3 regions of the Nonomuraea sp. NPDC049141 genome follow, and region 2 is predicted to be linked to each of the others. Evidence: riboswitches for the same ligand, from Rfam matches in the RefSeq annotation. Region 2 holds a riboswitch; each other region holds the start of a gene.
What was found. A riboswitch is a leader RNA that binds a small molecule or an ion and turns the genes downstream of it on or off. The one in region 2 is predicted to bind cyclic di-AMP.
Positions count from the first base shown of each region.

Region 1: linked by a shared signal. The riboswitch ahead of AB0B91_RS12570 (C40 family peptidase) and the one ahead of AB0B91_RS30045 (CHAP domain-containing protein) in region 2 are both predicted to bind cyclic di-AMP.
Region 3: linked by a shared signal. The riboswitch ahead of AB0B91_RS18400 (NlpC/P60 family protein) and the one ahead of AB0B91_RS30045 (CHAP domain-containing protein) in region 2 are both predicted to bind cyclic di-AMP.

Region 1 is NZ_JBEZDR010000004.1:67,625-71,735, reverse strand. It holds gene AB0B91_RS12580 (hypothetical protein) at 367-1,158, opposite strand; gene AB0B91_RS12575 (hypothetical protein) at 1,246-1,449, shown strand; gene AB0B91_RS12570 (C40 family peptidase) at 1,732-2,133, opposite strand; cyclic di-AMP (ydaO/yuaA leader) riboswitch at 2,324-2,482, opposite strand; gene AB0B91_RS12565 (NlpC/P60 family protein) at 3,311-4,111, opposite strand, start outside.
Region 2 is NZ_JBEZDR010000010.1:196,032-200,142, reverse strand. It holds gene AB0B91_RS30055 (aldo/keto reductase) at 1-615, shown strand, start outside; gene AB0B91_RS30050 (Gfo/Idh/MocA family oxidoreductase) at 635-1,588, shown strand; cyclic di-AMP (ydaO/yuaA leader) riboswitch at 1,707-1,843, shown strand; gene AB0B91_RS30045 (CHAP domain-containing protein) at 1,855-2,535, shown strand; gene AB0B91_RS30040 (hypothetical protein) at 2,794-2,958, shown strand; gene AB0B91_RS30035 (hypothetical protein) at 3,063-3,968, opposite strand.
Region 3 is NZ_JBEZDR010000005.1:493,365-497,475, reverse strand. It holds gene AB0B91_RS18410 (helix-turn-helix domain-containing protein) at 1-206, shown strand, start outside; gene AB0B91_RS18405 (LuxR C-terminal-related transcriptional regulator) at 887-1,099, shown strand; gene AB0B91_RS18400 (NlpC/P60 family protein) at 1,121-2,164, opposite strand; cyclic di-AMP (ydaO/yuaA leader) riboswitch at 2,170-2,326, opposite strand; gene AB0B91_RS18395 (amino-acid N-acetyltransferase) at 2,616-3,173, shown strand; gene AB0B91_RS18390 (RDD family protein) at 3,271-4,111, shown strand, end outside.

The sequences.
Region 1 (4,111 bases), on a different contig from region 2:
CCTGCCCTCCTGGTGTGGCCTGCCCTCCTGGCGCGGCGTTCCCGCCGGATGTGGGCTGCCCGACTGAGGCGGAGCGCTCATCTGACGCGGCCTGCCCGCTTGGTGCGGAGTTCCCGTCCGGCGCAGCCCAACCACCCAGTGCGGCCTGCCCAGTGCCCGGGGCGGTATCTGACCCCGCCGACCCGGCATCCACCCCGAACGGCGGGTCTCCATCGGGCCGCCCAGTCGATGCGGCGCCCTCACCAGGCCGTCCAGACGGTGCGGCGTCATCACCGGGCCGTGAGCCTGGGTGTCGGGCAGCGGGGTCCGCGTCGTCGTCAGGCGGCATGTCGTTGGTGCTCTGCAGATCGTCCATCCGCGTTCCCCTTACGCAAGCTGGTCCCGCACGTAGTCGCGCCATCGTGCCGTCAACGTCCCCGCCGAGAGCCCGAGCCTGGCGAGCCCCCGGTCGACGCCACCCGTCTGGGCATCACGGTAGAGCCTCACCAGAGTCCCCTCACCGAACCGCTCGGCGATGAAGCGACACGCCAACCACGCCTCCTGGTACGCCCGTGCCAGCCGTACAGGGTCCCGAGATGAGGGCGCGAATGCCTCAGGCCCGGGCAACCCACTCGGCAAGCGCCCGGCCCGCACCTCGGCGGCCAGTTCGGCGGCGGCGACCCGAACCGGCAGCCCCGCGTCGCGATAGCCCACGTAGTCGGCGAACCCCTCATAGAGCCACACAGGCAGCCGCTCCGTCCCGGCGGCGACATGGGTGAGCTCGTGGGTGAGCACAACGTCCCGCCCGGTCGGGGTCAGTCGCCCGAAGTATTCGGGCACCACGACGACCCGCCCCCCATCGGCCACCGCCGCCAGCCCGGCGACACTCCCCACCCCGGCCACCCGGGCGGCCTCGGCCGTCGAACCAGGCACGAGCACCACGGGCCGCACCGGCCGTCCGAGAACGGCGGAGACGCGCGTCCCGGCGGCGTCGGCCCGGCGCGCCAGGTCTCGGAGCAGTTCGGTGTCCGCGTGGTGCCCGACCACGACCGACCGCGCACCCCGTACGACATCCACCCCGTCACCCCAGAGGCCCCGCGCCTCCGCCGGAACCTCGCGATCACCGGGCGTCGCTACCGGCTGCTCACGACTACCGGACGGCAGGTCACGAACCTCCACAGATTGATCGCGATCAGCGGACGGAGGGTTGCCATCCGTCGCACGTTGATCGCGACTGCCAGACAACAGGTCGCCAAGGGTCGCACGTTGATCGCCACCACCGGACAATGGGCCGCCAAGCGTCGCACGTTGATGGCCACCACCAAGCGGCAGGTCACGAACCGTCGCCGAGAGGTCAGCCGGCCCGGCGGCCTGGTGCGGGACGGCACTGGCCGAGGCGAGGGCCAGGAGCAGCACCCCCGCCACCACGACTCGGCGGCTCACCTGCACGGACACGTTCCCCGATCGTAGTCGCCCACCACAGGAGCCCGGCCGTCACGGGCAGTCCCGGCACGCATGAGGGACACCCCAGCGAGACGGACCCGCACACATGAGAGGACGTTCCGGCGAACAGGACGCGCACGCATAAGGGGACACCTCGGCAAGACGGACCCGCACGCCTGAGGGGACCCCGGCAAGACGGACCGGCACTTGCCACAGGTCCATCCGGTGAAGTGGGCCGAGACGCGCGAAGGTCCCGTCCCCAGCGGGACGGGACCTTCGTGACGGTCTTACAGGCAGATACGCACCGCCTTACAGGCCGGGACGCACCGCACCCGCGAACGACGCCTTGCGCCATCCACTGAGCTTCTCGATGCGCACCGTCTGACCCGTTCTCGGCGAATGAATCATCTTGCCGTTGCCGACGAACATGCCAACGTGCCCGAGCCCATGGAAGAACAGCAGATCGCCTGGCTTCAGATTCTTCCAGGAGACCTTCTTCTTGATACGCGCGAACTGGCTGTTCGTCACGCGTGGGATCTTGACGCCGGCCTTCTTCCAGGCGTACTGGACGAGACCGGAGCAGTCGAAGGAGCCAGGTCCTGTGGCCCCGTAACGGTACGGGTCACCGAGCTGGTCCTTGGCCACGGATACGGCCGTGCGGGCCCTAGCCTGTTGCCGAGCGACCGCCGTCTGGCGCGCGGCCTTCTTCACGGACTTGACGGTCTTACCCGCCGTGGTGGTCGTCCGGGAAATACCGGCCGGTTCGCGCGCTGTCGTCGCCTGCGCCGTCGGGGCGTGGAGGACCACACCTCCGGCCGTCACGGTCATCGTGAGTGCTGCGCCACTCAGGGCAAGGCGGGACAGACGGGGGTTATGCGGGGAGGTAGACAGGATTTCTCCTTGGATCTTCCACGAACGCCTACCGGGTTAGCTGACGGATTCGGGCCTGGAAGTCGCCCTACGGCGCGATAAGCGCCGATTCACCCCTGATCCCTGGGACGGGATCGCTGGGTCCCCGGCTCCGTGCCTCCTGACTGCACGGACTCGGCAGATCACCGCCCAAATCGATGACATGGGGAACGGCGGTGACCAAACGGTTTTTTTATCTGTCCACATCGGAGACCCGATGAGAGCCGCGACGCCATGGCTTGTTCGCCGCGAGGCCAGAAGCTACGCCCTCAGTAACGAACTGGCAAAGGCGTCATGGGGTTGTCAGGATCAGGCAGGACCCTCAGTCAGGACCGCAATCCCAGATGGAACAGCGGTTTATGTTACGCAAATGTGACCCTTCTCACACTTGACGAAACTCCGATCTGTCAGGTCCCATTCGTCACTTCTGCACCACTAATCCCGTTAGCAACAGGCCCTCGACGATCTCCAGGCGCCTGAGGGATCTTGCCGCCGAGACCCCAGGACAGGTACGACTCCCGTCGAACGTCGCGGATCAGCAAGTATGCGGAAATCACGCCGAGCACGGCCCTGCCGCCGGTATGGTCGATACGAGCCGCCCGCCGAAACTCCGCCTCCCGCACGTGGAGCTCGCGCTGACGGCCCAGGCGACGCCGACCCAACTACGGGCGTTGTCGTCGGCCGAGGTCACTCGCACGCCGAAAAGGCCAGGCAAGCCACACCGGGAACACAGACACCGAGGTGGCATTTCTCACTTCTAGGCATGACACCGGCCGCCGAAATCCACGGACCGGGGCCAAGAATGCGCACGTCACGGCGCCCAGCCGGCTCCACCGGAGAAGCGTGCCCCTGGACAGGTCCCAGCCACGTAGGGCGGGTGGGGCTCACCGGGCTGGCCGTACAAGAGCAAAAAAGAAACGCCCAGCCCTCCACCGGAGAAGCGCGCCCCGTACAAAAAATAACGCTCATAAAAAGAGAGCTACGGACGGATAGCCCCAACCAGCGTGCCGCCATATGAGGAGAGGGTGACGACTTTGACCACGTCGCCGGTCTGGGGCGCATGGACGATCTGCCCGTTGCCCGCATAAATGCTCACATGCCCCAGCCCCGAGCTGAAGATGAGATCGCCCGGCTGCAGATCCTTCAGATCCACCTTGCGAGAGGACCCCCAGGCCCACTGCTGCCAGGTGGTGCGGGGCAGAGAGACGCCTCCCGCGCGCCACGACGCCTGTGTGAGCCCCGAGCAGTCCCAGCCGCGCGGCCCCGTACCGCCGAACACGTACGGCTTGCCCACCTGCGCGTACGCGAACCTGAGCACCGCGGCGGCGTTACCGGAGGCCGCGCCCGTGTACTTGATGCCGGTGCTGTTCGGGTCGCCGGTCTTGTAGGCGCCGAGCTTCTCGAGCAGCTTCTTCTGCTGCGCGATGAGCTTGCGGACCTCCGAGCGCTCCTTCTCGACCCCGTCGCGCTCCTTGTCGGCCGCCTGCAGCGCCGTCTCGGCCTTGTCGCGCTCGTCCTTGAGCCCGCGGTTCTCCCGGTCGAAGGCGGCCAGCCGCGCTACCTTCTCCTGCGACAACTGGTCCGCGAGCGCCAGGCCGCCCAGCATGCCCGTGGGGTCCGGCTGGCCGACCATCGTGGGCCAGGAGCCGGCGTCGGGGCCGAGCTTGTAGGTGTCGACGGCCATCGCGACCACCTGGGCGCGCAGCGTGGCGACCGTCTCCAGCTTGCGCTTGTAGCTCGCGTTCAGCTTGCCGTACTCGCCCTGGGCCGCCTTGTACTT
Region 2 (4,111 bases):
ACCACCAAGCTCTTCAATCCCGACCACGGCCGGGCCGAGGAGGCGTTCGACGAGAGCCTGTCGCGGCTCGGGCTCGACTACGTGGATCTCTATCTGATCCACTGGCCGTTGCCGGAGCACGGCACGTACATGCAGGCGTGGCGCGGCCTCGAGAAGATCTACCGTCAGGGGCGGGCGAAGGCGATCGGTGTGTCCAACTTCACCGTCGAGACGCTCACCCGGGTGATCGACGAGGCGGAGATCACGCCGTCCATCAACCAGATCGAGCTGCACCCGTACTTCCAGCAACGGCGGCTGCGGGAGTTCCACGAGGCCAACGGCATCCTCACCGAGGCGTGGAGCCCGCTGGGGCAGGGCCAGGGCCTGCTCGGCGACCCGGCGCTGGCCGTGCTGTCGGAGAAGTACGGCAGGACGCCCGCGCAGATCGTGCTGCGCTGGCACATCCAGCTCGGCAACGTGGTGATCCCCAAGTCGGTCACACCGGCCCGGATCAAGGAGAACTTCGAGGTGTTCGACTTCGTCCTCGACGCCGAGGACATGGCGGCGATCGGCGCCATGAACACGACGGATGGCCGCATCGGTCCCGATCCGGACACTTTCCACTGGATGGGTTGATTCCCTACGATCTCCCCCCATGAAGAATTTCGCATGGGGTATCGCGGCCACGGGTGTCATCGCCAAGCGGGTCGGCACGGTCATCGCGGCTGAGCCGGGGATGCGGGTGGCCGCCGTCGGCTCCCGCGACCTCGGCCGCGCGCGGGCACTGGCCTCGGAACTGGGCGCCGAGTCGGCGTACGGCTCGTACGAGCAGTTGTGCGCCGACCCCGCCGTCGACGCGGTCTACGTGGCGACCCCGCACGCCCAGCACCTGGAGGTGGTCGAGGCGGCGATCGCGGCGGGCAAGGCGGTGCTGTGCGAGAAGCCGCTCGCCGCGTCCGTCGCCGACGCGGAGCGGATGGTACGCCTCGCGCGCGAGGCCGGGGTCTTCCTGATGGAGGCCATGTGGATGCGGTTCAACCCGCTGATTCAGCGGGTGGCCGCCGATCCCCGGTTCGAGGAGATCCGCTCGGTCCAGGCGTCGTTCGGCTTCACGTTGCCGTACGACCCCGCGCACCGGCTGTGGGCGCCGGAGCTGGGCGGCGGGGCACTGCTCGACCTGGGCGTCTACTCGTTCGGGCTGGCGCAGCTCCTGCTCGGGATGCCGGAGCGGGCGCACGTCACGGGCTCGCTGGCGCCCTCGGGGGTGGACGCGGAGGCGGGCGGGGTGCTGGTCTATTCGGGCGGCCGGCGGGCTCTGGTGGAGTGCTCGCTGCTGGGCCCGTACGCGAACGACGCCTACGTGGTGGGGACCGGCATGCGCGCGGACATCAAGGCGCCGTTCTGGGCGCCGGAGCGGGTCGTGCTGAGCGGGCCGTCGATGGAGACGGAGGAGCTCGTGCTCGATCCGGCGGACAACGGATACGCCGGCGAAGTCCGCGAGGTGCGGGCCGCCGTGGCCGCGGGAAGTAAAGAATCCGCGATCATGCCACTTGACGAAAGCCTTGCCATGATGGGGCTTCTGGCAGATGCACGGGGGCAACTCTCCTGACCAGGAGTTTTGCTATTTGTAATCCTCTTGCCCCATGTATTACCTTGTACGACATCTAAGGCATACGTACCTGTTTGTCCGGTTCTTTGCCTGACCATCGCGCAAGTATCACAGGATCGTCCTGTGACCGCTGAATCCGCCTCGTGCGGAACCGGGGACCCATGTCCTTTGGGGTGAATCGGCACGTCAGTGCCGTAGGGCAGCTTCCACGCCCGAACCCGTCAGCTAACCCGGTAAGCGGCATGGAAGCAAGGAGAACCCCCTCGATGGCCATGAGTCGTCTTACCCGTGCCCCCAAACTGACCTTCGCCCAGGCCGCCCTCGGTGTGGCCGTCGCGGCCGCCGCCATCGGCGGGCAGTCCACCGCCCACGCGGAGACCATCAGTTCCGGCACTCAGCAGCACGCCGCCGCGCCCGCGGACCACCCGGAGGTCAAGGTCCAGGCCAAGGCCAAGATCTCGGCCGCGCAGGTCCTGGCCCTGGCCAAGGCCCAGGTCGGCACCACCGAGGACGCCGCCGGCGGCGGCACCAAGTTCCAGAAGTGGTACATGAACACGCCGCGCGCCCTGGAGACCGTCAAGCGTGACGGCGGCAGCAGGCAGGAGTACCTGAACGCCGCCTGGTGCTCGATGTTCGTCTCCTGGGTCGGCGCGCACACCGGCGCGCGCAGCATGGTCGGCTGGGACGCCTACACCGTCGAGCACGCCCGCTGGTTCGCCAAGAACCACCGCTGGGGCCAGGCCCCGAAGCCGGGCGCCGTGGTGTTCTTCTCGTGGAGCGGCAGCAAGAGCCTGGACGACATCCAGCATGTCGGATTCGTCGTCAAGGACAACGGCAACGGTACGATCTCCACGATCGAGGGCAACACCGGCAACGGCACGGTCGCCCAGCGCGTCCGGCCGAAGTCCCAGGTGGTCGGCTACGGATACCCGAACTACACCGGCTGACGGCTACTCCCCGAGCCCTCCGGCCCGACTCTCCCCCACAAGCTTTCCTGTCGACGAGCGCGCGTCCTTTGGGCGAGCGCTCGTCGGCGTCTTCCCGGGCGTGTTGTTTCGGAACAGCCGAAAGGCCATCACGTTCCACCGAACACCGCATTATCCGGCCGTAACCCCCCAAGTTTGGGGATGTACGGGTCCGCCCGTCACCTCCAACACTGGCGATGGCCGGACAACGCGCCGGTTCTCGATACCGCAGGAGGGGACATGTCACCGACGACCCAGCAGGACAACTGGCGGTTCTGTAACAAGTGCTACACCCTTTGGTGGAACGGTCGCCCCGACAACGGGCACTGCCCCGCGGGTGGCGCCCACGAGGGACACGGCAGCTGGAACTTCTACCTCCCGGCGAACCCCGCCGAGCACATCTGACGCAAGACCGGCCCCCACCCGGCCGATCCCCCCGCGAGGCCACGGCTTCGCGGGGAGTTCTGCGTGGGTTGCCTGCTCGCCGGGTCAGCCCAGTTGCTGGGCGTTCAGGCCGATGAGGCGTTCGCAGGCGGGGCTTTCGTCTGGGTAGAGAACCTGGATGTCGATGAGGAGGTCCGTCCCGGGGTCGACGCTGTGTCCGCCGCCTTCAGGGGAGCCGAGCAGGACGGCGCCGTCGGTGCCGTTGCGGAGGATCTCGCCCCAGACAGGCGGCGCAGCACCCGACGCGCCGCCGACGTGCCCTTCTTCTGCAGCCGTCGGCGTTGCCGGTGCCGCCGTTCCCGCAGCGTGCGGACGTGGCCGTTGCCGCCGATCGGCCCGGCCAGCGCGGGTTCGGGCAGCACCGCGCCATCGGAGGTGACCGCCAGGTTCGCCACGCCCTGATCCACCCCGACGAAGCCACCGACCGGCTCCCGCACCGCCGGCTTAGGCAAGGTGAGGGCGACCTGCAGCAGCCACACGCCGCGGCGACAGATCAGGTCGGCCTCACCGAGCGGCAGCGCGTCTACGGCTTTGAGGTCTTCGGGCCGGCCGGTGTAGGAGATGGTGACGCGGCCGGTGGGCGTCCACAGCGACACCGTGCGGGCGTCACGGTTCCAGCTGAGCAGCCGGGCGTCGTAGGGGACGGCGCCGTGCGGCCGGAAGATGTGAGCGCGTTTCTTGGTGGCGCGCCGGTTGGCGTAGACGCCGGCGACCCGGGCGATCGCCCGCACCGCCGCCTGCGCACCCAACCCCGCCACCTGCGCCCGCACCTCGTAATAGGCCAGCAGATGCAACTCCACCACAGAGAACACACGGTGCTGCCAGGCCAGCCGGGAGACAATGGTGGCCGCCTCATTACACAACAGCACCGCCACCGCCAGCGCCTCAGCTTGGGCCGGGGTGGGCGTGAGCCGCAGTTGCACGACGGTGGGCAGGCCGTGGCGTTTGGCGGCGGAGCGGCGGATCGCCATCGCGCACCTCCTGTCACAACGCCCTCACCCACCGCACACATTACCGAACGCGACCGAGACTTTCCATACTGTTTTCGAAAGGAGGGGTGGCGCTTCTCCTGGTCCTGAAGGACCAGGTCTCCGCGCCACAATCCAGATGAAGT
Region 3 (4,111 bases), on a different contig from region 2:
AGATGCTCACCCAGACGCTGCGCGGGCTGGAGCGCGACGGCCTGGTGCGGCGCACGGTCACGCCCTCGGTGCCGGTCCGGGTCGACTACGAGCTCACCCCGCTCGGCGAGAGCCTGATGCCGCTGGTGGCCGCGATCAAGGGCTGGGCCGAGGCCAACATCCAGACCGTCGAAGCGGCCAGGAAGACGTACGACGCCACTGCCTGACCACCCGCTCACCGCATGAGGCGTACGGGCCGTGGCCGCCGTGTGCCGCGTAACGTTCAGGACGCCGTCGACGGTTAGGTTGACAGCGGTCCCGTGCCCGGCGGCGAGTAGGAGAACAGTGATCAGCTCGGCCTCGTTCGGCAGCGTTCAGATCAGCTCGGTTGCGATCGTCTCGGCCCGCGCCCGCGGGCGCGCTCTCTTGGCCGGCCCGCTCAGGCGGCCGGGAGTCCATGAGCAGGAACGATTCCACCGGCTCTGTCGGATCGCCTTTGCCGAGCGGGTCGGAACCGTGTCCGAAAGGGGGATCGTGCGGCAGGGCTCGTACGTACCGCCGACCCGGGGTACGAAAGAGTGGCGCATGCCGCTGTATTTCCCGATATTTCGTATATGGGGCGCGGAGGAAAAGCCATGTCTCAAGGATCGAAGCCCAGCATGTCCGCGATGCTCGGCAGTGATGGGTCGGAGCCCTTGTAAGGACGGCTGTGCTCGCCCATCAGGCCCCGAAGTGTGCCGACATATGGCGAGTACTTCACATATAGAGGATCATGTCAATGTTGATCGTCAAATGTGAGGATTGGCTTGCTTGACGACCTTTCCAGAATGCGTTTACCGTCTGCGAGACGAGCAGCTCTGCTCGGACAGAGACGTCTCGAGTTCTGCTGTTGGGGGGAGGGCTCCCGATGTATGTGCTCACTGAGGGCGTCGAGCTCAGCCATGCGGATCTGGCGTTGCTGGCGGAGCTTGCCAAGGGAGTCACGGTTGACCGGGTGGGCAGACGACTGGATATCAGCGGGCGCACGGTACGCCGGAGACTACGGGGTATCTGCGACCGCATCGGAGTCGCCACCGCGATCGAGGCCGTGGCCTGGGCCGCCCGCCGTCAGCTCATCTGACCGCGCCGCCGGGCCGGAGGTTCAGTCGGCGATGCGTACGGCGCCCGCGAACGGACGGCGAGCGATGGACGCGATGCGCACGACGTCGCCGGTCTGCGGCGCGTGGACCATCATGCCGCCACCGATGTAGATGCCGACGTGATGCAGGTCGCCGTAGAAGAAGACCAGATCGCCGGCGCGCAGCTCCTCCTTGGAGATGTGCCGGCCGGCCGTCCACTGATCGCCGGTGTAGTGCGGCAGTGAGATGCCCACCCGCTGGTAGGCCGCCATCACCAGGCCGGAGCAGTCGTACGAGCTCGGGCCCTCGGCGCCCCAGACGTAGGGCTTGAGCTGCTGCGTGAGCGCCCACCTGGCGGCTATGGCGGCCTTGTCGGCGCCGATGACCGGCAGGCTCACCTTCACGGCGCGGGTGCCAGGGCGGCCCGCCTCGCCGATCGCGCGCTTGAAGAGGCTGCTCTCGACCTTGGAGACCAGCTTGGTGATCTTGTCACGCTTGGTGTCGAGGCCGTCGACGATCTCCTGGACCTCGTCGATGCGCGTCTTGGCGCTGGTCCTGGCCCGCTCGGCGGCCTCCCTGGCCGCGGTCACCAGGTTGACCTCGGCGCCCTGCTGCTGTTCCAGCGCGTCGGTGGTGGCCGCCCGGTCGAGGAAGCTCTCGGGGTCGTCGGAGGAGGCGAACGCCAGGGAGTGGCCGAGGCCGCCGTTCATGTAGGCGTTCTGGGCCAGCAAGGCGGCCTTGGCGCGCTTGGTGGCGAGATCGGACTCGCTGGCGGCCAGCGTCTTCTGGGCCGACTCGACCGCCTTCTTGGCGGTCTTGAGCTTCTCCCGCTGGCCGTTGTACTGCTCGCTGAGCGTCTCGATCTGGGTGTGGAGCTCCTCGGCCTGCTTGGACAGGGCCTTCAGCGAGGGCTTGGGATCGGCGACGGCGGAGGCGACGGGGATGGCGAGCAGGAGGGTGGCGACGGTCGCCGCGATGACACCCAAGCGGGTGGAGGCTTTCCGGGATCCCGGAGGGCGGGCATGAGCGCCCGCCGGCTTCCCCTCGCGATTGCGGGTGTACTTCACCAACCAGCTCCTCTCATCGGCGCCTACCGGGTTAGCTGACGGGTTCGGGCCGGAGCAGCCCTACCGAACGAATCGCTCGGATTCACCCCAGGGTGGCGTCAGGATGAGCTCGCCACCGGCGGGTCCCCGGTTCTCCTCGCGGAGATTGGGCGCGTCTCCACGCTTGGCTCGCGCGGGTGACATCGTCGCTGGACACTAGTGCACTCCGCGTTCGTGCTCAACCAGAACTGCCAAGTCAGTAGAGGTTTCGCAACCGAAGGGTCACGAGAGGGTCTCGTGCTTGGCCGTACAGAACAGACTTTATGTCCTTTTTCCACCAAGTTCGCCAAGACATGGAAGCCTAGAAGCCAAGGGATCCCCCATCGTGATCGATCAACCACCAGATGTCATGAGATGGGGGAGAGGTCGCAGTTAGGGGGGAGCCGTAATCGGATCTGTACTCTGGAGACCCATGGAGCAGGTCGCCGAAGTGACAGTCCCGGACACGGAAACCGTCGTCCGGCGTGCCCGCACGCCGGATGTCAGGACGATAAGGCGCCTGGTCGACACCTATGCGGGCGCTGGACCACGGCTTCTGGAGAAGGCCACCGTCACCCTGTACGAGGACGTGCAGGAGTTCTGGATCGCCGAGCGCGGCGGCCAGGTGGTCGGTTGTGGCGCGCTGCATGTGCTTTGGGAGGATCTCGCGGAGATTCGCACGGTGGCCGTCAACCCGGAGTTCCGCGGCCTCGGAATCGGGCACCGGATCGTCTCCTCCTTGATCATGACCGCCCGAGAGCTCGGCCTGCGCCGGGTATTCTGTCTGACTTTTGAGGTCGATTTCTTCGCGAGGCATGGATTCCGCCCGGTTCAGGGCACTCCGGTCTCGCCAGAGGTCTACGCGGAGCTGCTGGCCTCGTACGACGAGGGTGTCGCCGAGTTCCTCGACTTGGAACACGTGAAGCCCAACACTCTGGGGAACACCCGCATGCTGCTCCACCTGACATCGGGTGACGCGGACCTTGACTAATGGGAAAGGTGATTGTTGATACCTATGTCGATACGTTGGGCAGCACAGGCATGTGTCCTGACACGTGCCACATGCGCACTCGAAGCGAGGTGACACGGTGAGCACCGGACAGCCGCCGTATCCACAGGACGAATCCGGCGAGAACTCTGCGCCTGGCGGGACTCCCGAATACGGACAGCACAACGCGGGCCGCCCCTATGGCGGGCCCGACCCGGATGCAACGATCGTTGGCTACCGGGCGGACGACGCCTATGGTCAGCAACCCAACTATGGGCAGCAGCAGCCGGGCTACGGCCAGCAGCCGCAGTACGGCCAGCAGCAGCAGCCGGGCTACGGCCAGCAGCCCGGTTACGGTCAGCAGCCGCAATATGGCCAGCAGCAGCCCCAGTACGGGCAGCAGCCCGGCTACGGCCAGCAACCTGAATACGGCCAGCAGCCCGGCTACGGGCAGCAGCAGGCCTCGGGCCAGCAGCCCGAGTACGGCCAGCCGGACTACGGTCAGCAGCCGCAGTCGCAGCCGGGCTACGGCCAGCAGCCCGGTTACGGGCAGCAGCAGCCGTCCCAGCCGGGTTATGGCCAGCAGCCGCAGTCGCAGCCCGGTTACGGCCAGCAGCCCGGCTATGGGCAGCAGCCCCCGTCGGGCCAGCAGCCTGGTTACGGTCAGCAGCCCGGCTACGGTCAGCAGCCTGGTTATGGGCAGCAGCCCCCGTCGGGTCAGCAGCCTGGTTACGGTCAGCAGCCCGGCTATGGCCAGCAGCAGCAGTCCCAGCCGGGATACGGTCAGCAGCCGCCGCAGTACGGTGGTCAGCCCGGATACGGGCAGCAGCAGCCCCAGTACGGCCAGCAGCCCGGTTACGGCGCCCAGCCGTACGGGATGCAGCCGCCCGGAGCCCCGGCCCCGCTCGCCGAGTGGTGGCAGCGGCTCGTGGCGAGGATCA